DNA from 3 places in the Alteromonas sp. WD8-37 genome. Region 1 is predicted to be linked to each of the others. Evidence: predicted binding sites of a transcription regulator. Region 1 holds the regulator's gene; each other region holds the start of a gene.
What was found. The regulator sigma-54, encoded in region 1, starts transcription at its own class of promoters, with help from an activator protein. The targets are predictions, from matches to a motif close to GTTGGCACGNNNNTNGNNT.

Region 1 (9,801 bases):
GCGGTACCGAGGCGGCATGCTTGCCCAACACTTTATAAGCGGCAAATTTGTAATCCACGTGAGGCAGCAATTCTTCTTCCATGATGACGCGCATCTTCTCAGGATCGTCTTTAATGCCGTCCTGGCTATCTTTGATGCGATCAAAGGTTTGCATGGCCACATCTTTGATCATCACATATGGATTATCGTCATTCGCTTCTTGCGCCTGCACAGCGCTGGTTGCCAACAGCATGGTCATGCCTACGGCGGTCATAAATTTTTTCACGGGAATTCTCCTGCTATACATTATTCTTCACTGTCACCACGATTAAACAAAAACTGGCCAATCAGGTCTTCCAAAACCAGCGCCGACTTGGTGTCCTGCAAATAATCGCCATCTTCTAAATTGGCGATACCGTCAAAAGAAAAGCCAGGCTGAAAACCCACATACTGTTCACCCAGCAGGCCTGACGTTAAAATTGAAACCGAACTGGTTTCAGGAAACTCGCTGTATTTTTTCATAATGCTCAGCTCGACCACCGGTGTGTAGTCTTTTTTATCCAGACTGATGGACGCTACCCGACCTACGGTGACCCCGCCCACTTTGACTGCCGAGCGCTCTTTGAGGCCACCGATATTGTCAAACTTGGCATACAGGGTGTATGAATCCTCACTGGTCGCCATCGACTGGTTAGCCACCTTTAATGCCAGCAGCAAGACCGCGCCAATGGTCAGGACCACAAATACGCCAACCAGTAGCTCTGCTTTATGTTTTGTCATGTTGTTCCCTTACTCAATTCCAAACATCAGGGCGGTAAGCACAAAGTCCAGCCCCAGTACTGCTAAAGATGAAAATACCACGGTTTCCGTGGTGGCCTTGCTGATCCCTTCCGAGGTCGGAATAGAATCATAGCCTTTAAATATGGCAATCCAGGTCACAACCAGGGCAAAAACCAGGCTTTTTATCACCCCATTGCCCACATCTGAGCCCCATTCCACCGACGATTGCATCAACGACCAGTAACTACCGCCATCAACGCCTAACCAGTCAACGCCCACCAGGTGGCCGCCCAGGATCCCCACCGCACTGAAGATGACCGCCAGCATAGGCATCGAGATCACCCCCGCCCAAAACCGCGGTGACACCACCCGGCGCAACGGATCTACCGCCATCATTTCCAGGCTGCTCAATTGCTCGGTGGCTTTCATCAGACCAATTTCTGCGGTAAGCGCCGAGCCAGCACGGCCGGCAAACAGCAAGGCGGTGACCACCGGCCCCAATTCGCGTAGCAGTGACAATGCCACCATCGGCCCCAGGCTGCCCTCGGCGCCATAGTCGACCAAAATGGTATAGCCTTGCAGTGCCATTACCATTCCGATGAATAACCCAGATACGATGATGATGAGCAAAGATTGCACACCTACAACATAAATTTGTTTAATGGTCAGCGGGATATTTTTCAGTTTGGGCATGGCGAACAATGCACCAAACAACATCAGGGCAGCCCGCCCCGCCGCACTGATCCGAGCGATGGTGTTTGCGCCTAAGGCCTGGATCGGATTCATGCGCGGTCTCCAAATAAAGCCGACTCTAGATTATCCGATGGATAATGAAACGGTACCGGCCCGTCTGCCTCACCTTTTAAAAACTGCTGTACCAGCGGCGAGTCACTGTTGCGGATCTCTTCGGCACTGCCTTCACCGATGATCTTTCGATCAGCCAGAATATAAATGTGGTCGGCGATGGTCATGACCTCGGTTACATCGTGGGTCACCACAATACTGGTCACATTCAACGCATCGTTCAGCTCTCGGATCAGCTTGACCAACACGCCCATAGAGATGGGGTCCTGGCCGGCAAACGGCTCATCGTACATGATTAAATCCGGGTCCAGCGCGATGGCCCGGGCCAGCGCCGCCCGCCGCGCCATGCCGCCAGAGAGCTCGCTGGGCATCATACGGCTGGCACCGCGCAGGCCCACAGCCTGCAACTTAAGCTTGACGATGGTATCAATGATGTCCTTGTCCAGCCGGGTATGTTCCTTGAGCGGAAACGCCACATTGTCGTGCACTGTCATATCCGTGAACAACGCGCCGCTTTGAAACAGCATGCTCATGCGCCGCCGGGTCTGATACAACTCACTGCGGCTCATGGCCACAATCGAGTCGCCGTCAAAACGGATATCGCCGGCATCTGGTTGCAGCTGCCCGCCAATCAATTTCAGCAGAGTGGTTTTACCAATCCCGCTGGGCCCCATCACCGCGGTAATTTTACCCCGGGGCACATGCAACGAAATATCGTCGTAAATAACCCGCTCGCCACGGCGAAAGGTCAAGTTGTCTATGTCGACTAAATTATCCATACCAACGCTTTAAAAATCCTTACTGTATAGGTGCGACCACCCGATTGCGTGGTGCGACTTTGTCTGCCCAGTCGCCACAAAGTTTACTGACCAGTGTAATTAGGTTCATTGTACGATGATTTCAACAGCGCGACCAAAAGGATTTAGTTACAAGTTATGTTCTAAAAAGCCGAATGGCATTCTTGTTCAAACCAACCATCCGGTGGTTTACCTGGCTCAAAGCAAGTGTCGGGCCAGGTGCCTGCATATGAAGATTTAAGACCGTTCTTCCACCGTCAGCTATTCACCTTGCCGACCAATTGATCAATTTGCACGACCAACCGCCACTATATCTGTCCCCCGGTGTTGCCTGAGCCACACACATTGTGGCCCTGTCACTGGACACCCACCTTCCTCACTGGACACCCACCTTCCTCACTGGACACCCACCTCCTTCGCTGGACACCCACCTCCTTCACTGGACACCCCCCCCCTTCACTGGACACCCACCCCCTTCACTGGACACCCACCTTCCTCACTGGACACCCATCTCAAATAAATGCGCCGGGCGATAAGCCCAGGCAGCGGGATTTGTTGCGATAGCCATAGGCAAAAGCTGTTGATTCTGCGACAATCGCTGCAAACTCATCATCATAGAATTCAGCGTGCTGTTACAGGTTTTCATATTCATTATCGGACTGGTGATTCTTAGCTGGGCGGCGGATCGTTTTGTGTACGGTGCTTCAGCCCTGGCGAAAAACATTGGCATCTCGCCGATGATGATCGGCCTGACCATTGTGGCCATGGGCTCATCGGCGCCAGAAATTGTGGTATCACTGATTGCCTCAGTGAACGGCTCTCCAGATACCGCTGTGGGTAATGCGCTGGGTTCAAATATCACCAACATTGGTCTGGTGCTGGCCATCACTGTGTTAGTCAAACCGTTAGTGGTCTCTTCCACCACCTTAAAACGCGAAATGCCGGCTTTGCTGCTCATCACCCTTCTGGCCATGGGCTTTTTGTACAATGGCAAGCTGGCTCACATTGAAGGCCTGATTTTGTTTGGGCTGTTTATCTTTGTCCTGGCCGGCATGGCCTGGTTATCGCTGCAGGTGGATAAAGAAGACCCACTGATGGCCGAAACCGCTGATGAGATCCCCTCTGGGGTCAACACTGGCACTGCGGTGATGTGGATCGGCATCGGCCTGGTGTTGTTACCTTTAAGTGCTAATTATATTGTCGATTCGGCGGTTTTTATCGCTCGCTACTTTGGCATCAGTGACCTGGTCATCGGCCTGACCATCATTGCGCTGGGAACCAGCCTGCCAGAGTTAGCTGCCAGTATTGCCGGGGTGATGAAAGGTGAAGATGATCTGGCCCTGGGCAATATCATTGGCTCAAACATTTTCAACCTGCTAGCGGTATTAAGTATGCCTGGCCTGATCGCGCCCGGTCCGGTTGACCCGGATGTGTATAACCGCGATATGTTTGTGATGGCCGGACTCACCGGCATGCTGTTTTTCTTTAGTTTTAGCATTATCGGCAAAAAACAAATCGGCCGGCTCGAAGGCAGCTTACTGCTCGCGGCCTTTTTGGGCTACCAGTATTGGCTATTTGGGTAACAGGGTATGCACGATTCATTTTTAGCGTCAGCCCGGCGCGTGATTGACATAGAAACCGATGCCATCACGGCATTGCACGAACGCTTAGACAGTCACTTCGTCAGTGCCTGTCGCCTGTTAATGGGCTGTCAGGGCAAGGTGGTGGTCAGCGGCATGGGCAAGTCGGGCCATATTGGCCACAAAATCGCTGCGACCCTGGCCAGCACTGGCACACCGGCGTTTTTTATGCACCCGGGAGAGGCTAACCATGGCGACCTCGGCATGCTGGGTAAAGACGATGTTCTGCTGGCCATTTCAAATTCCGGTGAAACCAGTGAACTATTAAACCTGCTACCAGTGGTTAAGCGCCTGGGGGTGCCGGTCATCGCCATGACTAACAGCCAGGCCAGCAGTTTAGGCCAGCATGCCGATGTGGTATTAAATATTCAGGTGGCCCAGGAAGCCTGCCCGCTGAATCTGGCTCCCACCGCCAGCACCACCGCCACGCTGGTGCTCGGCGATGCCCTGGCCATCGCACTGCTGGATGCCCGTGGCTTTACGTCTAACGATTTTGCCCTATCCCATCCAGGCGGCAGCCTTGGCCGTAAGCTATTATTGAAAGTCGAAGATTTGATGCTGCAGGGGCAGGCCTTGCCACTGGTTGACGCAAACGCCACGGTCAGTGCCGCCTTGCTGGAGATTTCCACCAAAGGCCTGGGCATGACCGGGATCATTGATGACAGTGGCATCCTGGCCGGAGTCTTTACCGATGGCGATTTACGCCGGGTGCTGGATGCCCGGGTCGATATTCATCAAACGCCAATCAGCCAGGTGATGACCCGGGGCGGCAAAACTGTCGATGCGGCAATACTAGCGGTGGAAGCCCTGAATCTGATGGAAACACATAAAATTACAGCCCTGATGGTGGTCGATGCCAAGCGTCGTCCGGTGGGCGCCTTTAACATGCACATGCTTTTAAAAGCCGGAGTTTTATAATGTCACGTGTAGTCACTCATTACGGCATGATTGATGAGCAAACCTTTGATCGCTTGCGCCGCCTGCAATTGCTGGTGTGTGATGTGGATGGGGTGTTTTCTGATGGCCGCATTTATCTGGGCAATGATGGCGAAGAACTTAAGGCTTTTCATACCCGCGATGGCTTTGGGGTCAAAGCGCTGATAAATAGTGGCACAAAGGTTGCTGTTATCACCGGGCGCTCTTCTAATATCGTGAGTCAGCGCATGCAGGCTCTGGGCGTTCAGCACATAGTGCAGGGCGCCGAAGATAAGGCCAGTGCCCTGTCGGCGCTGCTGGATGAGTTGGATTTAAGTCCGTCAGAGGTCGCCGCCATTGGTGATGATGTGCCGGATTTAGGCATGTATTCGTTTGCCGACACTAAGGTGGCGGTCAAAGATGCACACCCCCGGGTGGCCGCTGCAGCCAACTGGGTACTGACCAAGCCGGGTGGCTTTGGCGCAGTACGCGAATTGTGTGATGTGATCTTACAGGCAAAAGGTGAAGACCATCATACCCGCGGTGCCAGTGTATGAGCCGTTTAGGCTTAACCATTGCGGCGCTGTTTACGCTGGTGCTGCTGGTGTATTTGCCGGTGTGGTTGGCCGAACCGCCAGGGTTACCGGACGGGGCCACCAGTGACGCGCTAAAGCCGGCGTACACAGCCAAAAATCTGACCACCACCTTGTATGATGCGCAGGGCAAACTTAATCACAGGGTTTTTGCCACCAGCATGGAACATTATGACCAGCTGGGCTTTGTACTATTTGGCAAACCCCAGTACACCGTCTACATGGACAGCGGCGAAAGCCCATGGCAGGTGACCGCCAAAGAAGGCACGCTATACAACAATAATTTGATTGAGCTGGAAGCCGATGTCATCGTAAAAAGTTTACAGCCAAATGAGTATGTCAGCCGTATAACTACTGATTTTATTAGGATTAATTTAGAAGATAAAACCTTGTCGAGCAATCAGCCGGTGGCAATTCACGGTGTTGAATTCACGGTAAAAAGCAATGGCATCACAGGCGATCTTCGCACCCAGGAATATGAGTTAATTGACCATGTACAAACTGTTTACTCTACTGGCCGCTAGTGCAGTGGCCCTGGCGTTGAGCAGCCCTGCTGCCTATGCCGGCTCCGCCGATTTTCAAAAACCCATTGCGGTGGACGCCCGCACGCAGTCGATGGACGGCAAAAACAAGATCACGCGGTTTAAAGGCAATGTGGTCATTACCCAGGGGTCGCTGACCATCCAGGCCGATGAGGTCGAGGTGAATGCACAGCAGGGACAAGGCCGTGAAATTATGATTGCCCGCGGTAATCCGGCCACCTATTCGCAAACCATGGATGATGGCAGCAAGGTGCAGGCCCAGGCCAATGAACTGCGTTATGAAGTCGATAAGCGCACTATCTCTATGTCAGGCAATGCTCAGATCCGCCAGAACACCAGTATGGTGCAGGGCGACACCATCACCTATGACATGGTTAAAGAGCAATTGCTGGCAACCAGCAGCTCTGATGATAAAGAAAGCCGGGTCAAGACAATCTTTCGTCCCAATGCCGTAAAACAGCTTAGCGATGGGCAAAAAAAGGCTGCTGAGGACAAACAAGACAACTCACAATCGCGCAGTAAAGGTAACTAACAACTATGGCAACATTGACAGCCTCCAATCTGGCCAAGGCATATAAATCCCGCCAGGTGGTGACCGATGTCAGCCTAGCGGTCTCGACCGGTCAAATCGTTGGTCTGCTGGGCCCGAACGGGGCCGGTAAAACCACAACCTTTTACATGATTGTGGGTCTGGTGCCGCTGGATAAAGGCAAAATTGCCATTGATGAGCATGAGCTGACTCACCAGCCGATGCACGAACGCGCTCGCAAGGGTATTGGGTATCTGCCGCAGGAAGCGTCGATTTTTCGCAAACTGACCGTGCTTGAAAATATCATGGCCATTTTGGAAACCCGTAAAGATTTGTCGGCCGACAAACGTGAAGAAGAAGCCGATGCGCTACTTGATGAATTCAATATCAACCATATACGTAATAGTACAGGGATGAGTTTGTCAGGCGGGGAGCGACGCCGGGTAGAGATTGCCCGCGCGCTGGCCGCCGACCCACAGTTTATCTTACTGGATGAACCCTTTGCCGGTGTTGACCCTATATCAGTAAACGACATTAAAAAAATTATTCAGCATTTGCGTGACCGCGGTATCGGTATTTTGATCACTGATCATAATGTGCGCGAAACCCTCGATGTCTGTGAAGAAGCGTATATCGTTAGTCATGGTGAGCTAATTGCCCAGGGCAGTGCTGAACAAGTATTAAGCAACCAGAAAGTACGGGATGTATACCTGGGTGAACAATTCAGGCTATAGTTTAAGCAAACACTGTTGTTAGCCGCATCTGTCACCTTTTTTGTAAACGCGTACCAGAATTTTAAATAAGACGTAGATGAAACCATCTTTACAGCTAAAATTTAGTCAACAGTTAACCATGACGCCGCAATTGCAGCAGGCTATCAAGTTGTTGCAACTGTCGACGTTGGATCTGCAACAGGAAATTCAGGAAGCGCTTGATTCCAATCCGTTACTGGAAGTGGATGAGTCTGGCGATAACGAGGTCAGCGAAAAGAATAACCTCGATAGCGACAGTGACGGGGCCGATGCCACCGCCAGTACGTCAGACAATTTAGACTCTGGCGAAGCGCTGGAAAAAAACGATTTACCTGATGAGTTGCCCATCGACAGCACCTGGGACGAATACTATTCGGCCTCGTCGGCGCCTGCGCCCGGCCCCAGTAATGATGAAGACCAAGTGTTTCAGGGCGAAACCACCGAAAATATTCAGGACCACCTGCTGTGGCAGATGCGTCTGACCCATTTTTCAGACACCGACCGGGCGATTGCCACCGCTATCATCGACTCCATTGACGAGTCGGGTTACCTGACCGTGACTGTTGACGACATTCTACAAAGCGTCAACGATGAAGACATGGAAGAGCTGGTGGAAGCCGATGAGGTGGAATGTGTGCTTAAACGCATTCAGATGTTTGACCCCATTGGCTCTGGCTCACGTACGCCGCAGGAATGTCTGCTGGTGCAATTAAAGCAGTTTGCTCCAGACACCCCATGGGTAGCCGAAGCCACCATGCTACTGCAGGAATATTCGGATTTATTAGGCAGCAAAGATTACCGTACCCTGATGCGCAAGACCCGTTTGAAAGAAGACCAGTTGCGTGAAGCCATGCGGTTGCTGCAAACCCTAAATCCACGCCCGGGTAGCGCGCTGGTGACCAAAGAGCCTGAATATGTCATTCCCGATGTGTCAGTAAGCAAAAAAAATGGGCGCTGGAATGTGGAACTAAACCCGGACAGCCTGCCCAAATTAAGTGTAAATCAGCAATATGCCGCAATGAGCCGGCGCGCGCGTAATAGCAGCGACTCGCAGTTTATTCGTTCGCATATGCAGGAAGCCAAGTGGTTTATCAAAAGCTTAGAATCGCGCAATGAAACCCTTTTGAAAGTGGCCAATTGTATTGTGCAGCAGCAGATGGCGTTTTTTGAGCACGGCCCGGAAATGATGAAGCCAATGGTGCTTAATGATGTGGCCGAGATGGTCGATATGCACGAGTCCACCATTTCACGTGTTACCACGCAAAAATACATGCACACGCCGCGCGGTATTTTTGAGCTGAAGTACTTTTTCTCCAGCCATGTAGCTACAGAATCCGGCGGGGAATGTTCTTCCACTGCGATTCGTGCTTTAATCAAAAAACTGGTGGCCGCTGAGACCCCCAGCAAACCGTTAAGCGACAGCAAAATTGCGACATTGTTGGCCGAGCAAGGCATTAAAGTTGCCCGGCGGACAATTGCAAAATACCGGGAGTCGTTATCGATTCCCCCGTCTAACCAACGCAAGAGCCTTATCTAGCAGTAAAGGCGAGCTTCACAATAAGGAAGACGAAATATGCAAATAAACCTTACTGGTCATCATGTTGAGATCACTGATTCTTTGCGTAACTATGTCGATTCAAAATTTAGTAAGCTGGAACGCCATTTTGACCACATTTCTAATGTGCATGTCATTTTGAATGTTGAAAAATTGACACAAAAAGCTGAAGCTACGGTTCATTTAAGCGGTGCAGAGGTATTTGCATCGTCCGAGAATACGGATATGTATGCCGCCATTGACAGTATGATTGATAAGCTCGACCGCCAGGTTATCAAGCATAAGGAAAAACTGAAAAAACACTAATGTCTGGTATGGATATTCAAACCCTTGTCAGCCTGGACCGCACAAAATGTGCGGTCCAGTGCAATAGTAAGAAACGGATTCTGGAGATCATCAGCGACATCGCTGCCCAGAACAATCCTGAGATCGAGCAAGGTACTGTGCTCTCCAGTTTGCTCAACCGTGAGCGCATGGGTAGCACCGGCATCGGTAATGGTATTGCCCTGCCCCACGGCCGCCTGCCAGGCTTAGACCGCGTTATCGCCATTGTGGTAACCAGTGAGCCAGCCATCGACTTTGATGCCATCGACAATAAGCCGGTGGATATCTTTTTTACCCTGCTGGTTCCTGAAGAACAAACCGAAGGACATCTGCAAACGCTGGCCATGGTGGCCGGTAAACTAAATGATAAAGAAACCGTAAAAGCCATTCGCCGCGCTGCCACCAGTGATGATATAGTCACAGCACTACAATAAATCACAGCATCCTAGTTGCATACGGCAGGGAGACACGCGTTGAAACTTATCATCATCAGTGGCCGTTCTGGTTCAGGTAAATCGGTGGCGCTGCGGGCGCTGGAAGATTTAGGCTATTACTGTGTCGATAATATCCCGGTCAATTTATTGCCTGCGC
Region 2 (9,801 bases), 260 kb from region 1:
TCATAATGCCTGTCAGGTCAGCCCGGCGCACAGTGTGATCCATATCTGTGTCCAGGTGAGTGAGCAACAGCTTACCCTGGCCATCACCGATGCCGGACCGGGTGTGCCGGAGGCGCAGCAAAGCCAAATATTTGAACCGTTTTTTACCACCAAGTCTCACGGCACCGGCTTGGGGCTGGCCGTGGTGAAATCAGTGGCCAATGCCCATCAGGGCACCATCAAGGTAAGCAATGTGGCCACCGGCGGTGCATGTTTTAGCCTGACCCTGCCACAGCACAATACGTCCAGTCAGGCAGGAGAAACAGTATGAATCCAACCCGTATATTGATTGTTGAAGATGATGCCGGGCTGCGCGAGGCGCTGCTGGATACTCTGGCCTTATCGCGCTATGAGGTAACGGCTGCTGCCAGTGCGGAAGAAGCATTGGTGATGCTGGGCAAACAGCCCTATGACATGGTGGTCAGTGATATTCAAATGGCTAAAATGAGCGGGCTGGGGTTGCTTAAAGCCATTAAAAGCCGCTTTGCGCAGTTGCCTGTGTTGTTAATGACCGCTTATGCGTCTATTGATGATGCGGTGCAGGCCATGCGTGATGGCGCCACCGATTATCTTTCCAAACCTTTTGCCCCAGAAGTGTTGCTTAACCTCATCGAACGCTATGCTCCGGTGGCCAAAACATCTGGCACCACGCCGGTGGTGGGCGATCCGGCCAGTGTGCAATTACTGGAGCTGGCCCGCAAAGTGGCGCGCTCTGATGCTACTGTAATGGTGTTGGGGCCCAGTGGCTCGGGTAAGGAAGTCTTGTCCAAATATATCCACGATCAATCTACCCGCAGTGCCAGCCCGTTTGTGGCCATCAACTGTGCAGCCATTCCTGAAAATATGCTCGAAGCCACCTTGTTCGGTTATGAAAAAGGTGCCTTTACCGGCGCGGTGCAGGCCAGCCCGGGAAAATTTGAGCAGGCTCAGGGTGGCACCTTGCTGCTGGATGAGATCACCGAGATGGATCTGGCTCTGCAAGCCAAGCTGTTAAGGGTACTCCAAGAGCGCGAAGTCGAGCGGCTCGGCGGACGCAAAACGGTGCAGCTGGATGTGCGCGTGATCGCCACCAGTAACCGCGACCTGCGCCAGGCGGTGGAAGCCGGCACATTCCGCGAAGATTTGTATTACCGGCTCAATGTATTTCCCATCACCTGGGCCCCGCTGGCTCAGCGCCCGGGCGACATTGTACCACTGGCCGAGCATCTGATCCGTCGCCATGCCGCTAGCCAGCAACTCGGTGCTATCAGCCTGACTGCGGCGGCGCGCCATAAACTGGCCCAGCACGACTGGCCGGGCAATGTGCGTGAGCTGGAAAATGTGGTGCAACGGGCACTTATCTTATGTGCCGATCAACAAATCGACGCCAGCGATCTGATGATTGAAATGCACGATACACCGGTGATGACGGCAGCCAGTGCCAGTAACCCGGAGGATGATGCCAGCCGGTTGGGCTCAGAGCTGCGCCAGCAGGAACATCAAATCATTCTGGATACCCTGGAGGCCTGTAACGGCAAGCGCAAAGCAGTGGCCGAAAAGCTGGGGATCAGCCCGCGCACCCTGCGCTATAAGCTGGCTCGTATGCGCGACGATGGCATCGAACTGCCTGCTTAAGTAATCATGACACCCACCCAGCCGGGCCAACAACCCGACTGGGTGGTTTCGCCTGCCTGGCAATTAAACCTCTCAACATGGATTATCTCAGTCCGTCATTTTTTTGTCCTTTCTTGCCTATCTCATTGAAATGCTTGAATTATAAAAGTTGGCCTGACAGTTGCTTTGACCAGTCTATGCGTTGTTGTCAGACAAATTTCTGACAAGCCTACCCGTTTGGAGAGTTGCCATGGATATCAAAGCCAACAGTTTGTACCAGGAAATGCAGAGCATGATCGGGCAAAGCCGTCTTCAGGCTACCGAAATGCCCCAGTTGCAGCCGGCTCAGACCCAGCAACCCGCCGCCAGTGAATTTGCCACCATGCTCAAAGGTGCCATCGAAGGGGTTAATGATATGCAGATGAATTCTAAAGATCTGCAGCGCTCGTTTGAGATGGGCGATAAAAATGTCAGCCTGGCAGATGTGATGGTGGCCAAAGAAAAAGCCGGCATTGCCTTTGAAGCCACCGTACAGGTGCGCAACAAAGTGCTGGAAGCTTACAAACAAGTTATGAACATGCCGGTGTAATGAGGACTGACTCAGATGGCTGATACAGGTACAAACTTAACCGTCACAGACTCAGATAACATGAGCAGTGGCGCCTCTGCCAGTAACAAATCCAGTTTTATGGATTCGCTGGGCAGCGGAGACATGATGCGCCAGATGGCGCTGGTAGTGGTCCTGGTGATCTGTGTAGCCATTGCGGTGTTTATCCTGATTTGGGCGCAGGAGCCGGACTACCGGCCGCTGGCTAAAATGGAAACCGAAGAGCTTATTGAAACCCTCGATTACTTAGATGCCAACCAGATGGAATACAAACTGGAAGGCAATACCGTGTTCGTGCGTAACGATGAGTTTCAGAATATCCGCCTGGGTATGACACGTCAGGGCTTAAACCGCAGCAGCGATGCCGGCACCGATATCATCATGCAGGACATGGGATTTGGTGTGAGCCAGCGGGTCGAGATGGAGCGCCTTAAGCATGCCCGTGAGCAGCAGATTGCCGCGACCATCGAAGACATGTCGAGCATCAAAAAAGCCCGCGTGTTGCTGGCTATGCCGAAAGAAAATGTGTTTGCCCGCCGTGAGAAAAAAGCCAGTGCCACTGTGGTGCTGACCGCCCGTCGCGGTGCCACCATCAACGGTGAAGAAGTGGATGCGGTGGTCGATATTGTCGCCTCTGCTGTGCAAAGCATGGAACCGTCCAATGTAACGGTGACCGATAGCAACGGCCGTCTGCTTAACTCTGGTTCGCAGGACTCTACGAGTGCCCGGGCCCGCAAAGAATATGAGCTGGAGCGCAAGCGTGAACAGGAATATCTGGAAAAAATCGATGCAATCCTGATCCCCGTGCTGGGCATTGGCAACTACACCGCCCAGGTGGATGTGGCCATGGACTTTACCGCCATGGAGCAAACCCAGCGCAGCTACAACCCGGACCTGCCGGCGGTACGCAGTGAAATGGTGTATGAGCAAAACACCGTAGGTGGTGCCAATGGCGGTATCCCCGGCGCGCTGACCAACCAACCGCCAGGCGGCTCGGTGATCCCTGAAGAAGGCACAGGCCAGGGTGCTGGCAGCCCGGTGCCTGGCAGTAACCGCAAAGAACAAACCCGTAATTATGAGCTGGATACCACCATCAGCCACACCAAAAAACAAACCGGGGTGATCAGCCGCTTAAGTGTGTCGGTAGCGGTGGACTATACCCAAACTCAAGCCGAAGACGGCAGCACCGTGGCCGCGCCGCGAAAGCAGGAAGCGCTGTTAAATATTCGTCGTTTGTTGCAGGGCGGGCTGGGCTTTGATGTCACCCGGGGCGATTCATTAGAAGTGGTTAGTGTGCCCTTTACCCGCATGGATACCGGCAGCCTGGAAGAAACCCCGCTGTGGGAGCAGCCTAAGTTCTTGCCCATCCTGAAACTGGTGATGGGTGCCCTGGTCATCATTGTACTGATTGTGTTTGTTATCCGGCCGATGCTGCGCCGCCTCATTCATGGCGACGACACCAAGGATGCCGAGGACTTTGATGCCGACGAAGGACTGGACCTGGGCGATGAAACCATTAGTATGCTTAGCTCAGATTTTGATGAAGGCCAGGTGGGCTTTGCCTCTGACGGTTCATTGATGTTGCCTGATTTGCATAAAGATGAAGATGTATTAAAAGCAGTGCGCGCACTGGTCGCCAATGAGCCTGAGTTGTCTGCTCAGGTGGTCAAAGGCTGGTTGATGCAGGACGAGTAGGAGTCTGACTATGGCTGAAGAATTAGCAGTAAACGAAGAAGAGCCGAGTTACGACGTTGGCAAGCTGGAAGGCGTAGAAAAAGCCGCTATCCTGCTGCTGAGCCTGTCAGAAGAAGATGCGGCGCAGATCCTCAAGCATCTGGAGCCTAAGCAGGTGCAGAAGCTGGGTGCGGAAATGGCCAAAATTGAGGACATGACTCAGGTCAAAATCACCTCGGTGCATAAGCATTTTATCGAAGAGATCCAAAACTACAGCACCATCGGCTTCCAGAGTCAGGACTTTGTGAAGCGGGCACTGACCGCTGCCTTGGGTGAAGACAAAGCTGCTAACCTGATTGATCAGATTTTGCTGGGCAATGGCGCCAAAGGGCTCGATTCGCTCAAGTGGATGGACTCTAAACAGGTGGCGTCAATTATTCGTAACGAGCACCCGCAGATCCAAACCATCGTGCTGTCTTATCTTGAACCGGAACAAAGCGCCGAGATCCTGGCACAGTTCCCGGAGAAAGTGCGCCTGGACTTGCTGATGCGGATTGCTAACCTTGAAGAAGTGCAGCCAGCCGCACTGCAAGAGCTTAACGAGATCATGGAAAAACAATTTGCCGGCCAGGCTGGTACTCAGGCAGCCAAGATGGGCGGCCTGAAATCTGCTGCTGATATCATGAACTATCTGGATACCGCCATCGAAGGTCAGCTCATGGATGCCATCCGTGAGCAGGATGAAGAGATGAGCCAGCAGATCCAGGACCTGATGTTTGTGTTTGATAATCTGGTGGATGTGGACGATAAAGGCATTCAGGCTATCTTGCGCGAAGTGCAGCAGGATGCGCTGCTCAAAGCCATTAAAGGCGCGGATGACGAGCTGAAAAATAAGATCACCAAAAATATGTCCAAACGGGCGGCTGAAATGCTGACCGATGATCTGGAGGCCATGGGGCCGGTGCGGGTATCCGAAGTGGAAACCGCACAAAAAGAAATCCTGTCGGTTGCCCGACGTTTGGCTGACTCTGGCGAAATCATGCTGGGCGGCGGTGGCGGCGAAGAGTTCCTGTAACCTAAGCCGATGTTTAAAGGTACCCTGTGATGTCGCATGATGCTCATGATCCCAACCAGCCCAATCCACAACTGTGGGACTTACCCTATGTGGATGCCGATGAACTAATGCAGGCCCGCGCCGATAAAACCAATGCGCTGAATCGGCGCAGTGACTGGAAATACGAGCCGCCGGAAGAAGAAGAGGAAATCAAGCCGCCGACCCTCGAAGAAATTGAAGCCATCCGTCAGGCTGCTCGCGAAGAAGGGTTTGCCGAAGGGCGCCAGGCCGGGTACGAGGAAGGTCATGCTGAAGGCTTAACCGCCGGACATGCCGAGGGCTTGGAGCAAGGTCAGGCACAGGGGCATCAGCAAGGCCTGGAAGAAGGTCGTGGGCAAATGGAAACTGATAGCCAGACCTGGCAAGAACTGGCCAGGCATTTACATGCGCCTTTAGACCAGGTTAGCCAGGCAGCACGCCAGCAACTGGTGCAGCTGGCGGTAGCGCTGGCCCGGGCGGTGATCCGCACCGAAGTGGCCACCAACGAACAGATCATTACCCAGGCGCTGAGTGAAGGTATGCGTGCCTTACCCATCACCGAGCAGCAGTTTCAAATTCATATGAATCCGCAGGATATTGCGCTTATCACCGACCAGATGGGCGCCGATAAGCTGACCGAAAAAGGCTGGCAGCTGGTAGAGGCGCCAGAGATGCAACGCGGCGGCTGCGACATCATCACCCAAACCAATGCGGTGGATGTGTCGGTGGAACGTCGCTGTCGTGAAGTGCTGGATACCTTTTTAACCCAGCAGGGGCTGTCGGCGTGACCGATTCATACGCTGACTATTTTAAGCAGCTACAGCAGCAGGTGCCGCGCCCGCCGGTGGTGGCCGCCGGCAAACTGGTGCGTGGCATTGGCCTGACCTTGGAAGCCGTGGGCTGCCAGCTGCCGGTCGGTAGCCAGTGCATGGTACAAACCGTGGAAGGCGAAATTGAAGCCGAAGTGGTCGGCTTTGGTGATGATATTACTTATCTGATGCCCACCGAAGCTGTGCGTGGCATTGTACCTGGCTCTCGGGTGATGCCGCTAAACCGCCAAAGCGGTTTGGCAGTGGGCCCGGGTTTATTAGGCCGGGTGGTGGATGGCAATGGCCAGCCCCTGGACGGGCTGGGTGCGCTGGTCACCGACAGCCGTATGCCAACCACGCGGCCAGCCATGAACCCATTATTACGCAAACCTATCAGTCAGCCCATGGATGTGGGCGTGCGTGCTATTAATGCGCTGAATACCGTGGGCATCGGGCAGCGCATGGGCCTGTTTGCCGGCTCCGGGGTGGGTAAAAGTGTGCTCTTAGGCATGATGACCCGAGGCAGTGAAGCCGATGTGGTAGTGGTAGGCCTGGTAGGTGAGCGGGGCCGTGAGGTCAAAGAATTTATTCACGAAATCCTGACCGAAGAAGAGCGCAAGCGCGCGGTGATTATTGCCGCTCCGGCGGATACCTCGCCGTTGATGCGCTTAAAAGCCTGCGAGACCGCTGTCACCATCGCCGAGTATTTTCGCGACCAAGGCAAAAATGTGTTGTTGCTGATTGACTCGCTGACCCGCTATGCCATGGCCCAGCGCGAAATTGCCCTGGCCGTAGGCGAACCGCCCGCCACCAAAGGCTATCCGCCGTCGGTGTTTGCCCGCCTGCCAGCTCTGGTAGAGCGCGCCGGCAACGGCGCTGAGCATCAAGGCTCGATCACCGCATTTTATACTGTGCTTACCGAAGGGGATGATTTGCAGGATCCGGTGGCCGATGCCGCCCGCGCTATCTTAGATGGTCATGTGGTGTTATCCCGTAAACTGGCCGACAGCGGCCATTATCCGGCCATTGATATCGAAGCCTCCATCAGCCGGGTGATGCCTATGGTGGTCAGTGATGAACACCTGCTGCAAGCACGGCGCATCCGCCAGGTCTATTCCACCTATAAACAAAACCAGGATCTTATTGCCATTGGGGCCTATGCGCGGGGCTCTGATCCACGTATTGACTTAGCCATTCGCGCCGAACCGGCCATCAACGCCTTTTTGCAGCAGGAAATGAAGCAGATTGTACCACTGGTCGACTGCCATGAAGCCATGCAGGCCCTGGCCAGCGGACTGGGTAACGGGTAACGCGCATGAGTCAGCTCAATACAGTGATGCGGGTGGAAAAAGACCGCGAAGACAAAGCCGCCCAGGCGTATCGCATCGCCCAGCAAACCCTCACGCAGCAGCGTCAAAAACTCAGCAGTTTGCAGCAGTACCGGCTGGATTATATGCGTCAACTGCAGCAAAACGGCCAGCAGGGCGGGCTCGATGCGCGCAACTATCATCAGCACCTGCAGTTTGTCAGCAAGCTGGATAAAGCATGTGAGCAGCAAAACCAGATTATTTCGCAGGCATCAATGGTGGTAGACCAACGGCGCCAGCAATTGGTCAAACAACAAAAGCGTCGCCAGGCAGTGGATTTTTTACTGGAAAAACAACAGCTCGAAGCCCAGGCCAAAGCCGAGCGCCGCGAGCAGCATCAGTTAGATGAGTTTGCGCTGCAAAAATTTATTCGCGCCAACAATGCCGGCTTTCGCTAAATCCCCCCCCGCCAGAAAAACTTTGGAACGTGAATTGCTACTACCTTGGCAGAAGTGACGAAATGTGCATTTTCACGCACGTTAAACCGCAGTGTAGTGACGGTTTTCCAACGCCGATGAGCCGGTAAACAACGCTCTGGCCACCGTTAACTGTTGAAAAAAGGAAGTCTGGATATGATGCAACATATTGCCCCTAAGCGTCAGGACGTTGCCGCTTTGCCGATCAGTATTGAAAAGGGGCCCGCATCAACCGAGCAAAAAGCCACGTTTGAAGATGCGCTGCAACACGCGCAGCCTGCGGCTGGCAAACAGGTAGAGCCATCAGCGAGAAAAGAGCTTTCAGATAATAAAGCCCCTTTAGGGGAGAAAGAGCCCTCAGCCAATAAAGAGCCTTCAGCGGGTAAAGAGCTTTCAGCTGGCAAAGAACCCTCAGCGGATAAAGATTCTGGCCAGACCGACCACACTGCACCGTCTCATAGCGACCAAGTCAGTCAGAAAAATAGCACCACAAAGCCCGATAAGTCTGGCACGCAAGACGAGGCTGCACTGGCCGGGGCCCTACCCGAATCAGAACAGATTGCCATTGCTTTGCCGGCAACCAATCCCGGCAGCACCGATGAAGCCACTGACTGGCTGGCCTTTGTGGACAGTATTCGTGCGCTGGAAGCCAAAGCGCAGGCTGCCGGTGAAGGCGGCCAGGGGACAGCTTCTGCATCAATGACACTGCCAGCGTCTGCTACCAGCCAGGCAGCAGGGCAGGTCGCCAATGAGCTTATTACCGATGCATTAACCCTGGCCGGTGATGCCGGGCATCAGCCCACTCCAGGATTGCCAGAGCCCACGCTGGGCCAGGCGCTGGCAGCATTGATGCAAACCGAAGGCAGTCACTTGCCGGCGGATGGGACCAGTATGCCGGCCGATATTCAGGCATTGGCCGAACAGATGATTAGCGCGCAGATTAACAGCGCTGGGGCCGAAGCGGCAGGAGCGGGAAAATCCCAGATAAATAGCAATGGCGAAGCAGCCTTGGCCAGCGGACCTCAATTATCCGCAGCTGCCGAGCAGTTGCTCAGCGCCATTGCGGGGCTGACTTCCGGCCAGGACGCCGGCGCTGCCAGCTTGTCTGATAAGCCAGCCGGCGTGGCCGAACAGCTGGCGGCGATGACCCCACAAGCCCAGCAAAAAGTGATTGAGTCGTTTACCCGGCAGTTGCTTGAGCAATTGCCGGCCAGTGCCACGGCCGGCGCGGATAGCCAAAGCAGCAGCGAGCAAATTAGCCAGCATCTGCTAAGTGGCATCAAAGAAATGCAGACCCAACTCGAACAGGGCCACACCCCGGGCTTAAGTATCAAAGCCTTGGTTACAGAAGCCATGCAACAGGCTGATATATCGCTAAATGCCGGGCTGGAGCAACATATCGACCAGCAGGTCAGCCAGCTTTCCAGTATTTTGAGCGCGGCACGTCAGTCCGCCTCGGCGGCAGTGCAGGCGATGCAAGCCAGCCACATGGTCTCCACCGAAGCGGTGATGGTGGAAAACACCCAGCTACGCAGTGAAAGTGCGCCGGCCAGCCGTCAGGCTGAAGGCTTAGACAGCCCGGTGAATATCCTGCAGCCGGATGGCCAGAAGCAACTGGGCGAAAAAATCCGCTGGCTGGTGAACAGCCGCAATATGATGGCCGAAATCCGTCTGGATCCACCGGAGATGGGCAGCATGCAGGTGCGGGTAAATGTGCAGGGTGATGCCGCCGCGGTAACGTTTATCGTGCAGTCGGCCCAGGCTAAAGAAGCGCTGGCCCAGGCTGAACCGCGCCTGCGGGAAATGCTGGCTGAACAGGGTATCGAATTGGGTGGATCGTCGGTGGAGCAACACAGTGGCGGGCAGGCCAGTGAACAAGACAGCAGCCGGGGCAACAGTGGCGGCCACAACCACGGCGATGAGGCCGATCCAAATGAACGCGTGGTGGAGCAACGGCTCACCCGACAGGCACAGGGCGGCATTGATGATTATGCCTAAACATACCTTCGGCCAATTGCGGTTTTGCTGCAAATCCCGATAATAGCTACCCTTTATAGTCATGGACCAGAGAGAACCAACCCGTTATGGCTGACGACGAATTACAAATTGAAGAACCCGGCAAAAAAAGCAAACTGCCGTTGATCATTATTCTGGCGGTAGTCATCATTGCCGCCGGGGCTGGCACCTGGTTTTTTGTTTTTGC
Region 3 (9,801 bases), on a different contig from region 1:
TATATTGGTAATAGTATCGGGCAGCCAGGGGCTATTTCGGCCCAGTAAAACTTGCAGCGAAATGAGAAAAATAGTGATACCTGTCACCGTGGGGATGCCCGGGATGGCGCCGATAGGCGTGGAGCAGATGAACGCCGGCACGGCCAGCATAGGGCCAAACCCACGCTTTTGCATTACCGTCAGCAATTCTCCGAAGGTAATTTTTTCCTCATTATTATCATGTTGCATGCGACCGAGCAATTCATGCAAACTCATCGAGCGCTCTATAGCCATGCTTATCATCTACGCTTACCTGTTAAGTCACATTGTGACGACAATGTAATGTGTAGCTAAATATGTGCCATCAATGTTATTCTTAGAAAAATTGTTCTTATATCAGTCGATTACACATAAAAAATTTGATAGTCGTGTGATCCTACCAAGCCGATAACCTGTAGTTTATTTATTGGCAATGTATTTACAGCAAGGGAAACAATCTGGTGTTAACTGTTTTACTCGTTGACGACGATCCTGAATTTACTGATGTCGCCTGTACTATCATTGAATTTCTTGGTCACGAAGTACTGACCGCCGCCAATCTGGCCGAGGCTCGTGACTGGCTAACTAAAGAAAGTTTTGACCACATCCTGCTTGATTTTATGCTGCCCGATGGCAGTGGTGTCCATTTATTTGACGAGCTAGATGCGCTGGGCAAACGCCCCCGGGTCACGTTGATCACTGGCCACCCTTCGGTTCGCGGTATTATCAAAGGCCTTTGCGGGCCGAATATTGATTATCTGGTCAAGCCTATTCAGCGCGAAGAAATTGAAGCGGTGCTGACCGGCAAAACCGAAAACCAGAGCAAAAAATCTGGCTCAAACATCAAGCGTTACTTTGGCCATTTAATTGGTGAATCAGCGCCGATGAAAGAGTTGTATAAGCTGATTGAACGGGTCAGCCGAACCAGTGCCAACGTAATGCTGCTGGGCGAAAGTGGTGTGGGCAAAGAAGTGGTGGCAGAAGCCATTCATGCAGCCTCCGATGTAGAAGGCCCTTATATTGCTACCAACTGCGGTGCGTTTTCAAAGGAGCTAATCGGCAGCGAGCTGTTTGGTCACGAAAAAGGCGCCTTTACCGGGGCGGTGGGTCGTAAAACCGGGGTATTTGAACAAGCCGAAAACGGCACGCTGTTTTTAGACGAAATCACCGAAATGCCCATTGATATGCAGCCTAATTTGCTGCGGGTATTAGAAAACAAGGTAGTTATTCGAGTTGGCGGTACCAAGGCCATTCCGATTAATTGCCGTGTAGTATCGGCCACTAACCGTTCCATGGAAGCCATCGCCCAAAGCAAGGTGTTGCGCGAGGATATTTATTTTCGCTTAGCGGTATTCCCTATTACCATTCCGCCGCTGCGTGAACGCCGGGATGATATCCCTCTACTGGCCACCGCTTTTATCGACGAGCTGAATATTGAAAATAAAACCCAGTTTCAGTGGAAAGAAGGCCAACTGGAAACCCTCAAAGAATATGACTGGCCGGGCAACGTGCGTGAATTGCGCCACTTTGTGCATCGTGCCGCGATCATGAGTGACCCTGATAAAACAGAACTGGAATTGCCAAAAACCATTGAATCGCCGTTTGCGAAGAAACAGTCCACCACCCCAGCTTTGCAAGCTGGCCGCACCATCGAGGATGTGGAAAAGGAACTGATTTACGCCACTTTAGAAAAAGTAAACGGCAATAAAACCCTGGCTGCCGAAATGTTAGGGATCAGTACCAAAACATTGTACAACCGTCTGCACGCCTATGGCGATCTGAGCAAGGACGATTAATCGTCGAGGAAGTTATGACAGAACAAGAATTTGCGGACTTAGCGGCGCATGTCCATGATGCGCGTAAACCGTTAAACCGTATCTCCATGCAGGCTGAATTGGTGAAAATGGCGCTCGACGGCGATGTGCCGGCCGAGCGCGCCAAAGATGCCCTTAATAAGATTATTTCTAGCACAAAAGATTGCAGTGAGGCACTCACCGAAATGATGGATGCCTTTAACGATTCAAATTCAGGCTCCTGATCCCATGCTCAATAAGTTTATCCAATCCATCTACAGTTGGATTATTTTGGTGGGTGTGATTGTCTTTGTAATCACTGGCAATTCATTTTATGTGGTCAGTACCCTGGATGAACTGGCCACCTTAGAATCGCGCTTATTTACCACAAATCGGGTCATCAATGCAGTCAATACCCTGCATAATGCGGTGCTTAAAGCTGAGTCTGGTGAACGCGGTTTTTTGCTGACCCAGGACGAGGCGTACCTGAAGGATTATCATGCGACCTTGCGTCATCTTCCTGGCCTGATTGATGAAGTGACTGCCAGTGTGGCAGCTTCAGGATTGCCGCAACAAGAAGACAATATCGATGAATTGGTAACGTTAAGCCGGGCCAAAGTTGAGCAGATGATGCGAACCGTGCAGTTGGGCGCAAATGGCCAATTTGACCAGGCCAGAGCCCTGCTCAGCTCCAACCGCGGACTGCAGATATACGAAGAGTTTGAAGCCAAGTTTCTCCAGATTGACGAGTCTGAGCGCCGAATTCAGGGAGAGCATTTGGCTAACCTGATGCAGCTGCGCCGCGATTCGGTAAACACCTTAATTGTGTCCAGTGTGACCACGGCTTTATTGATTATCGCTATCTTCATTTTGCTGAAAATCAACATGCGCGAAACCATTCGCCATCAGCGTACCTTAGAAAACCTCAACGAGGAGCTGGAGTTTAAGATTGATCAGCGCACCCAGGAATTGCAGGTGTATTCCGAGGAATTAGCCCGTAGCAACCGGGAACTGGAAGATTTTGCTTTTGTAGCGTCCCATGATTTGCAGGAACCGCTACGCAAGATCCGCGCATTTGGTAACCGTATCGACGATGGCTACAGCGAAGTCATTGATGATCGGGGCCGCGATTTTTTAAAACGTATGCTTAATGCCGCTGAGCGGATGTCCATGCTGATCAGTGACCTGCTAGCGTTTTCCCGGGTTTCTACCCGGGGTAAAGAGTTTGTCGAGATTGACCTCAATGAGCTCGCCACCACCGTGGTGGACGATTTGGAAATTGCCATTGAAGAAGCGCAGGCCACCGTGGATGTTGGCCCGCTGCCCACCATCCATGGGGATAAGTCCCAGATCGAACAGCTGATAATGAACCTGTTATCCAATGCCATAAAATTCAAACGCGACGACGAGCCGCCGCTGATCTCGGTGGCGTCACGCGCGCCTCGAGAAGAGGAGTTGCTGAATTTACATATGGCGAATCAGTTTGACTGGGTGGTCATTACCATACAAGATAACGGGATTGGCTTTGACCAGGCCTTTTCAGAAAAAATCTTTGCGCCGTTTCAACGCCTGCATGGCCGTACTGCCTATAAAGGTACCGGCATTGGCCTGGCTGTGTGCCGACGGATTGTAGAGCGTCACAACGGACAGATCACAGCCCAAAGTGAGCCTGGTCAGGGTGCCAAATTTACTATTATTATTCCGCAAAATGGTGAGCCATTTGCGAATCCCTCAATTGAAGGAGTTGTAACTCATGACAGCTAAAAGCCCTATGCCCATCAATATTTTGATGGCCGACGATGATGAAGATGATCGTTTGCTGACGCTGGATGCCCTCAAGGAAAGCCGGGTACTGAACAACCTGTATTGCGTTGAAGATGGCGTGGAACTGCTGGAGTTTTTGCGTCGTGAAGGTCAATACAGTGATCCGAAAGATTCGCCGCGCCCCAGTTTGATCCTGTTGGACTTGAACATGCCTCGCATGGATGGTCGCGAAGCCTTACAGGAAATTAAATCCGATCCAGCCTTACGGGGTATCCCGGTGGTGATCCTAACCACCTCCAAAGAAGAAGAAGATATGTTGCGTGGCTACGATTTGGGCTGCGCTTCGTATATCACCAAGCCGGTCAATTTTGATGGCCTGGTGGATTTAATGCGTGCCTTGGGCCGCTACTGGATTGAGTTTGTAGAATTACCGCACGATTAAGTGAGGGTATGGGATAAGTTTTGAGTGAAGTAATCCGTGTACTGTTGGTTGAAGATGATGAAGATGATTATTTTCTGACCGCAGACTATTTATCCCAGTGCAAAGAGCCCCGGTTTGATATTACCTGGGTTACCAACAGTGCTGAGGCTGTGGCCGCCTTTCGCTGTAAGCAGTTTGATATTTGCCTGCTCGATTATATTCTGGGCGCCGAAAACGCTGTCGATGTTCTGAATATCATCAAATCTAAGGGCATCAGTATTCCGGTGGTCATTCTTACCGGCCAGTCGGATGCCAAGGTTGATGAAGCGGTGATGCGTGCCGGGGCGGCCGATTATCTCAACAAAAGTGAGATTGAATCGCCCCGCTTCATGCGCACTATGCGCTATGCCATGGTACGTCGTGAAATCGAAAATGAGCGTATCGAGCGGCATAAAGTCGAACAGCAAAACAAGGCCAAAGACAAATTTTTAGCCCATCTGGGTCACGAGTTACGCACCCCGCTCACCTCCATCTTAGGCTATACCGAACTGCTGTTGGACGATGCGGCCAACGAACGGCTGCAGCAAGAATTGTCGATCATCCATACCAATGGTAAACATCTGCTCAGCCTGCTCAACGATTTGTTGGACATGTCACGGATCATGGCCAACAAGCTTGAGTTATCGCCCAAAGATATTAACTTGTCCGGCTTTATGACCGATGTGCATTCGTTGATGAATCTGGCCGCAAAAGACAAAGGCCTGCGTTTATCTATAAATTGCCAGACCCCGTTACCCGAAACCATCAAAGCCGATCCCACCCGTTTGCGCCAGGTATTGATTAACCTTATCAGTAACGCGGTGAAGTTCACCGATTCGGGCAATGTGGATGTGTCGCTGGAAGTGTTCCAGGCACCCACTCCCCGGGCCAAAGAAATGCTGCGCTTTCGGGTCAAAGACTCCGGTATTGGCATGCCACCGGATAAGCTGGATGATATTTTTCATCCATTCGAACAGATTGAGGATGTGATGCGGGCCAATCATGGCGGCGCTGGTTTGGGTTTGGCTATCTGCCGCGAGCTGGTGCACAAAATGGGCGGTGAGATCTCTGTCGATTCCACTTTCGGCAAAGGCAGTGTGTTTTCCTTTACCATGGACCCGGGTGATATCGGTGACGAGCCACGAGAGGAGCTCAACCTGGCCGTGCCCAGTTCTCGCACACCTGGTGCCATGAATCTTCATGTCTCGGGCCGCGTGCTGATTGTGGATGACTTGCGCGAATTACGCCGCCTTACCGGCCATTTAGTTAGCCAGTGCCACGCCCAGGTCGCCTATGCCGAAAACGGCGTTAAAGCATTGGAAGCGGTACTGTTGGCTGAGCAGGAAGGCAAGCCGTTTCATTTGGTACTGATGGACATCCACATGCCGGTGATGAATGGCATCGATGCGCTCAAAGCCATGCGTAAGCATAACTGCAAAACCGCAGTGGTGGCCATTACCGCGGCCAGCCGCAAGGGCTTGCGTCAGTCGCTAATGGACGAAGGATTTGATGATATTTTGGGTAAGCCTATCGAAAAAGGCGGTCTGATGCAGATTTTGGATAAATATCTGATTCGCACCAATTCGGTGGAAGCGGACCCGTATAGCCTGCCCAATGGGGTTAATGATAATCCTGAGACTCCGACTGAACAGGCAGAACCAGCCGCAGAGCCTGCTATTAAGTCAGACAGCTCGCCGCGTCAGCCGGCAGCAGCGACTGCCAAACATGTGCTGGTGATTGAAGATGATCATGATGCCGCTGATTTAATGGAGCTGTTACTGACCTATCAGGGCCATACTGTACAGGTGGCCAATACCGGTGATGCCGCGCTCACAGCCCTGGCCTCTCAGACATTTGATGTGGCGTTGTTAGACCTTACCCTACCTGACTATCACGGCTTTGATCTGGCTGACAAAATGCACGCCCAACATCCGGACTTGCAGGTGGTGGTGGTCAGTGGCCGAGAGCCTGAAGCCCAGGATCTGGCAAATCACAATATCCACCAGGCTTTGCTTAAGCCGGTCAGTAAAGACGATTTAACTGCCTTGCTAAGCGCCTGAACCACCTTTTTCTTTACTTTTGCACGCTCTGGCGGTGCCAGTCGCTGAGCGTGCTGAGTGCTGTATTTAAGTCAGAAGATGGATTCTGAACACCCACACCTTGCCTAATACTGAACGCTGGCACAAGATGGTTAATGGACACCCATGTGTCCGGTCATCCTGAAAAAAAGTCACATTATTTTTTCTGGACACTCACATCCCAGTGCACTTCCAACACTTTCTGCCAACACGAAAGAATTACATTGTCATGCAGTTTTTACCTTGGTCAACCATGTGTCATTTATAGAGTTTTTTATAACTTACTGTATTGAATAAATTTAATTTAGTGATAGTGACTGGTACGCGCTTTGCAATTTGCTTATGCATTCATAACTTAGCAAGGAGATGAATATGGCTACGCAAACTAAAGCACCGGCAGGAGCCGCTACTAAACCCGATACCACTAAACCTAACGGCGTCACGGAGTCCACACACCCTATGACAGATAAACTTCAGGAAACATTGCATTCTTCAGTAGATAAACTTGCTACTTCAGCAGGCCGCGCAGAAGAGAATCTGCGTACCACAGCCAATGACTCAGCGGAAAATATGGCGGCACGTAAACGCCTGGCAGAGAAAAAATGGCAGACCTCGGGTGTCCGTAAATATTGCGTAGAAAACCCGGTCGCTGCAGCAGGTATCGCCTTCGCTGCAGGCATGTTAGTAACGTCTCTGCTCCGCAAAAAATAATTGCGGTGGCAGCAGATGGTTGATTTTTCTACCGCATCATTCAGGCCCCATGGGCCTGTTTCACTAGGCCCAACCAGAGATTCTGGTTGGGTTCTGGCGTGTGTAACCGAGCCTTCCGCCTACGAAGACACCACCTTAAGTGACACCATTGATGCCTTGAAGGAAATGTTTTCTGCTAAGCGTACCCAGTGGACAGCACTGTCGGAAGTTGTTGCTGCAGAAACAGCGTTGGCGAAAAAATCACTGATCGTCACCTGCATAGGGCTGGGCGGCGCATTTGTTTTAAGCTGCATTTGTTGGGTTATTATCAATGCAGCATTGGGTGTAGCGATGGATCGCGCGGGCTTGCCACTGTTGGTGACCACTCTGATTTTGCTGGTACTAAACGGAGCGATTATCGCTGTTTGTGTTAAGGCAGTGTTGGAGGGGTATAAACGTATCACAGTAATGCCCATCTGGCGTGCGATTACCGGACAGGCCGGTGTCGACCGAGAACAGGACTCTTAAGCATGTTTTTATCTCACGAGAAAAAAAATGTGCATGATGCACATCTTAATTACACACGCACCCGTAATAATGCCGAGCATGCCACGCAATTGGCAAAACATCACACTCGATTGATGGTAGCCAAGCCTGCTGTCCTGATGAGTGTCTTTGCGGTGGGTGCATTCAAGGGTGCCACAACCAGTAACCCTAAATCGAAGCGTAAGCACGCATTGATTTCATTTTTACGGACGGCCTTTTTTCATTTTGTGACATAAGGATTTATTATGCCGGCACGGCGTTCCCCCCGCCCTATCCAGGCGTTACTCGCTACGTTAATTCTCACCGCAAGCCTTGGCGGTTGCTCCAGTTTTACCTCAACCGAAGCAACCCCATTCAAACCGGCCAAATCGGCCGATGCCTATGGTTATTCCAGTATGGAATTGGCAGATAGCCAGTACCGGGTCATGTTTAAAGCGACCGAAACCACCCCCGCGGATCGCGTTCAGGAATACACCTTGTTACGCGCAGCTCAACTAGCCAACGAACAGGGATATGACTGGGTGTCGATAGTCAAAACTGACATCGAGAGAAAAGTGAACAAGACCCAGCGAATTGTACGCGAAAGCAAAAACACCCTGCCGCCGGTGCTTAAGGAAGAACAATGCACCATGTCAGGCTGCAATGAAGTGGCCCAGCCCTTTGAGCCTAGTGATGCTGACTTACGCACTGAAGAAGCACGTGCCAAGGATGTCTATTATTCGATTGTGGTGCGCATGGGCGATAGTCAGGTCAGCACCGGGCAAAATGCGTTTAATGTTGCAGAGCTTTTGCAGCGCTTGCCAGAATCTCTGGAACTGTAGCGCGACGGCGTTGCAGTTGTTTCGCTTTTACATAAGGCTGGCAAATTCTTCCCAGCACCTTCTGACTGTTTCGATCCTGCTTCTGTACTTGCCTCACCTGCTTCGCTAATCGTTTGTTTTAATTAGGTTTAATTTTTAATATTCAGGTTTTTTTATGCATACCTTTGGAATAAAGTCTGCATTACCTCTGTCATAGATTGTGTTAATCGTAAATGGCCTTTTGTAAGGAGAACAATGTGAATCAAATTCCTCCTAACGCTGATAAAGTCGCTGACATCATCAAGGTGTTGAACAGTGGCATTGGGTTTTATCAGCGCGGTATCGCCCAGGTTCAGGGGGCGGCCACGCGCGCCATTTTTCATCGCATGCTGGAAGAAAAACAACAGGCTGTTAAAACTTTACAACCGCACGTGCAACAAGAGCACAGTGACCAAACAGACTGGACTGTCGGGCTACGAAAGATGTATACCGATCTGACCAAAAACCTTTCTGCTACTAACGACCCAGCTTTTACTGATCAATTACACACAGTTGAATATAAAATTCTGACATTGATTGATGATGCGCTGGATGAGCAACCCCCTCAGGCTTTTGCCTGTGAATTGCGTTGCATCCGTAGCCGCATGCAACAATGCCTGGATGAAATGCGCTCGCTACAACGTGCTCACGCCTGTTAGCTAGCCTGCTCGGCTAGCTACAGATGTATCTTGTTGGCATTTTCTACCCAGTCCAGATCCCGGGTTTGCTCGTCCAGCGTCCCGGTTGCCCCTTCTAAAAAGACCTGACAAAAATATTCTACAGCTTCATGCATTTCCCGATATTTAGTTAATTGCAACTCCATCTCCTCCAGTGCGTTGGCAAACTCATTGTTGGATTTCGACATTTCATAGTCACATTTTAGGTAAGCACACAAAATATCTGCGGCTTTGGCAAGGCGCACATGAATATCTTCTTTATCCTGTTGAATCAAGGGTTCATAGCGCTGTCTCAGCGGCTCTGGCAACGTTTGTAAGAGCATTCCCTCAAATCGATGCTCAAGCTTTTTGATGGCTGCAGTAGTAGCCGGATCGTGATACTTGACCGGGCTTGGTATATCACTCATACCCGCAATTTCACTGCCCTCATGAAAAATAGCCATGGCAGCCACCCGGTCAGGACTTACATCCTGCCCGTAAACATCGGCAGCAATCGCACCCAGCATGTGTGCGATGACCGACGCTTCATAAACATGGGTAGAGAGCATTTCTTCCTGAAACTGGGCCATCAGAGGCCACCTTTTGACATTGCGGGCCCGTTGCATCAGGCCGATAAACGCAGATTTGGCTTTCATCTCATTTCTCATAGCACGCGAAAGTGCTCAGTGTAGCAGTCACCTCATCAATCTTCAGCTAGCCTGAACAAATTTGAGAGTTTTCATGTAAAAAGTGCAGGAGCGCTTGTAAGAGTGATGAAAGAATTGTAAGAACCCCTAATCCTTTACAGTTTTTTCTTTAATTATCAGCACTTTGCGATTTGGCACAATTTGAGCATTAGTTACTTCGACTTTATGGAAACAAAACGAGGATAAATTCATGCTAGGTTGGGCTATTACATTTTTCATTATTGCCATTATTGCAGCAGTTTTTGGCTTC

Region 2: ACTUJZ_RS07670 (flagellar hook-length control protein FliK) is a predicted target of sigma-54. The motif match lies at 7,602-7,620, and genes of this name have one in related genera.
Region 3: ACTUJZ_RS04645 (DUF883 domain-containing protein) is a predicted target of sigma-54. The motif match lies at 6,430-6,448, and genes of this name have one in related genera.

Annotation. Positions count from the first base shown of each region.
Region 1 covers NZ_JBUZOV010000002.1:227,189-236,989, reverse strand. The annotation lists gene ACTUJZ_RS06505 (MlaC/ttg2D family ABC transporter substrate-binding protein) at 1-265, opposite strand, end outside; gene mlaD (outer membrane lipid asymmetry maintenance protein MlaD) at 286-759, opposite strand; gene mlaE (lipid asymmetry maintenance ABC transporter permease subunit MlaE) at 769-1,545, opposite strand; gene ACTUJZ_RS06490 (ATP-binding cassette domain-containing protein) at 1,542-2,342, opposite strand; gene ACTUJZ_RS06485 (calcium/sodium antiporter) at 2,987-3,943, shown strand; gene ACTUJZ_RS06480 (KpsF/GutQ family sugar-phosphate isomerase) at 3,950-4,918, shown strand; gene kdsC (3-deoxy-manno-octulosonate-8-phosphatase KdsC) at 4,918-5,472, shown strand; gene lptC (LPS export ABC transporter periplasmic protein LptC) at 5,469-6,032, shown strand; gene lptA (lipopolysaccharide transport periplasmic protein LptA) at 6,001-6,582, shown strand; gene lptB (LPS export ABC transporter ATP-binding protein) at 6,588-7,313, shown strand; gene ACTUJZ_RS06455 (RNA polymerase factor sigma-54) at 7,390-8,868, shown strand; gene hpf (ribosome hibernation promoting factor) at 8,905-9,192, shown strand; gene ptsN (PTS IIA-like nitrogen regulatory protein PtsN) at 9,201-9,644, shown strand; gene rapZ (RNase adapter RapZ) at 9,684-9,801, shown strand, end outside.
Region 2 covers NZ_JBUZOV010000002.1:490,109-499,909, forward strand. The annotation lists gene ACTUJZ_RS07630 (sensor histidine kinase) at 1-310, shown strand, start outside; gene ACTUJZ_RS07635 (sigma-54-dependent transcriptional regulator) at 307-1,653, shown strand; gene fliE (flagellar hook-basal body complex protein FliE) at 1,883-2,221, shown strand; gene fliF (flagellar basal-body MS-ring/collar protein FliF) at 2,237-3,934, shown strand; gene fliG (flagellar motor switch protein FliG) at 3,945-4,988, shown strand; gene fliH (flagellar assembly protein FliH) at 5,018-5,794, shown strand; gene fliI (flagellar protein export ATPase FliI) at 5,791-7,125, shown strand; gene fliJ (flagellar export protein FliJ) at 7,131-7,580, shown strand; gene ACTUJZ_RS07670 (flagellar hook-length control protein FliK) at 7,755-9,596, shown strand; gene fliL (flagellar basal body-associated protein FliL) at 9,683-9,801, shown strand, end outside.
Region 3 covers NZ_JBUZOV010000001.1:1,044,129-1,053,929, forward strand. The annotation lists gene ACTUJZ_RS04615 (exopolysaccharide biosynthesis protein) at 1-255, opposite strand, end outside; gene ACTUJZ_RS04620 (sigma-54-dependent transcriptional regulator) at 480-1,814, shown strand; gene ACTUJZ_RS04625 (hypothetical protein) at 1,829-2,056, shown strand; gene ACTUJZ_RS04630 (sensor histidine kinase) at 2,025-3,575, shown strand; gene ACTUJZ_RS04635 (response regulator) at 3,565-4,017, shown strand; gene ACTUJZ_RS04640 (response regulator) at 4,038-6,095, shown strand; gene ACTUJZ_RS04645 (DUF883 domain-containing protein) at 6,486-6,824, shown strand; gene ACTUJZ_RS04650 (hypothetical protein) at 6,840-7,331, shown strand; gene ACTUJZ_RS04655 (hypothetical protein) at 7,334-7,585, shown strand; gene ACTUJZ_RS04660 (CC0125/CC1285 family lipoprotein) at 7,595-8,170, shown strand; gene ACTUJZ_RS04665 (DUF2383 domain-containing protein) at 8,407-8,847, shown strand; gene yfbR (5'-deoxynucleotidase) at 8,865-9,512, opposite strand; gene ACTUJZ_RS04675 (DUF1328 domain-containing protein) at 9,742-9,801, shown strand, end outside.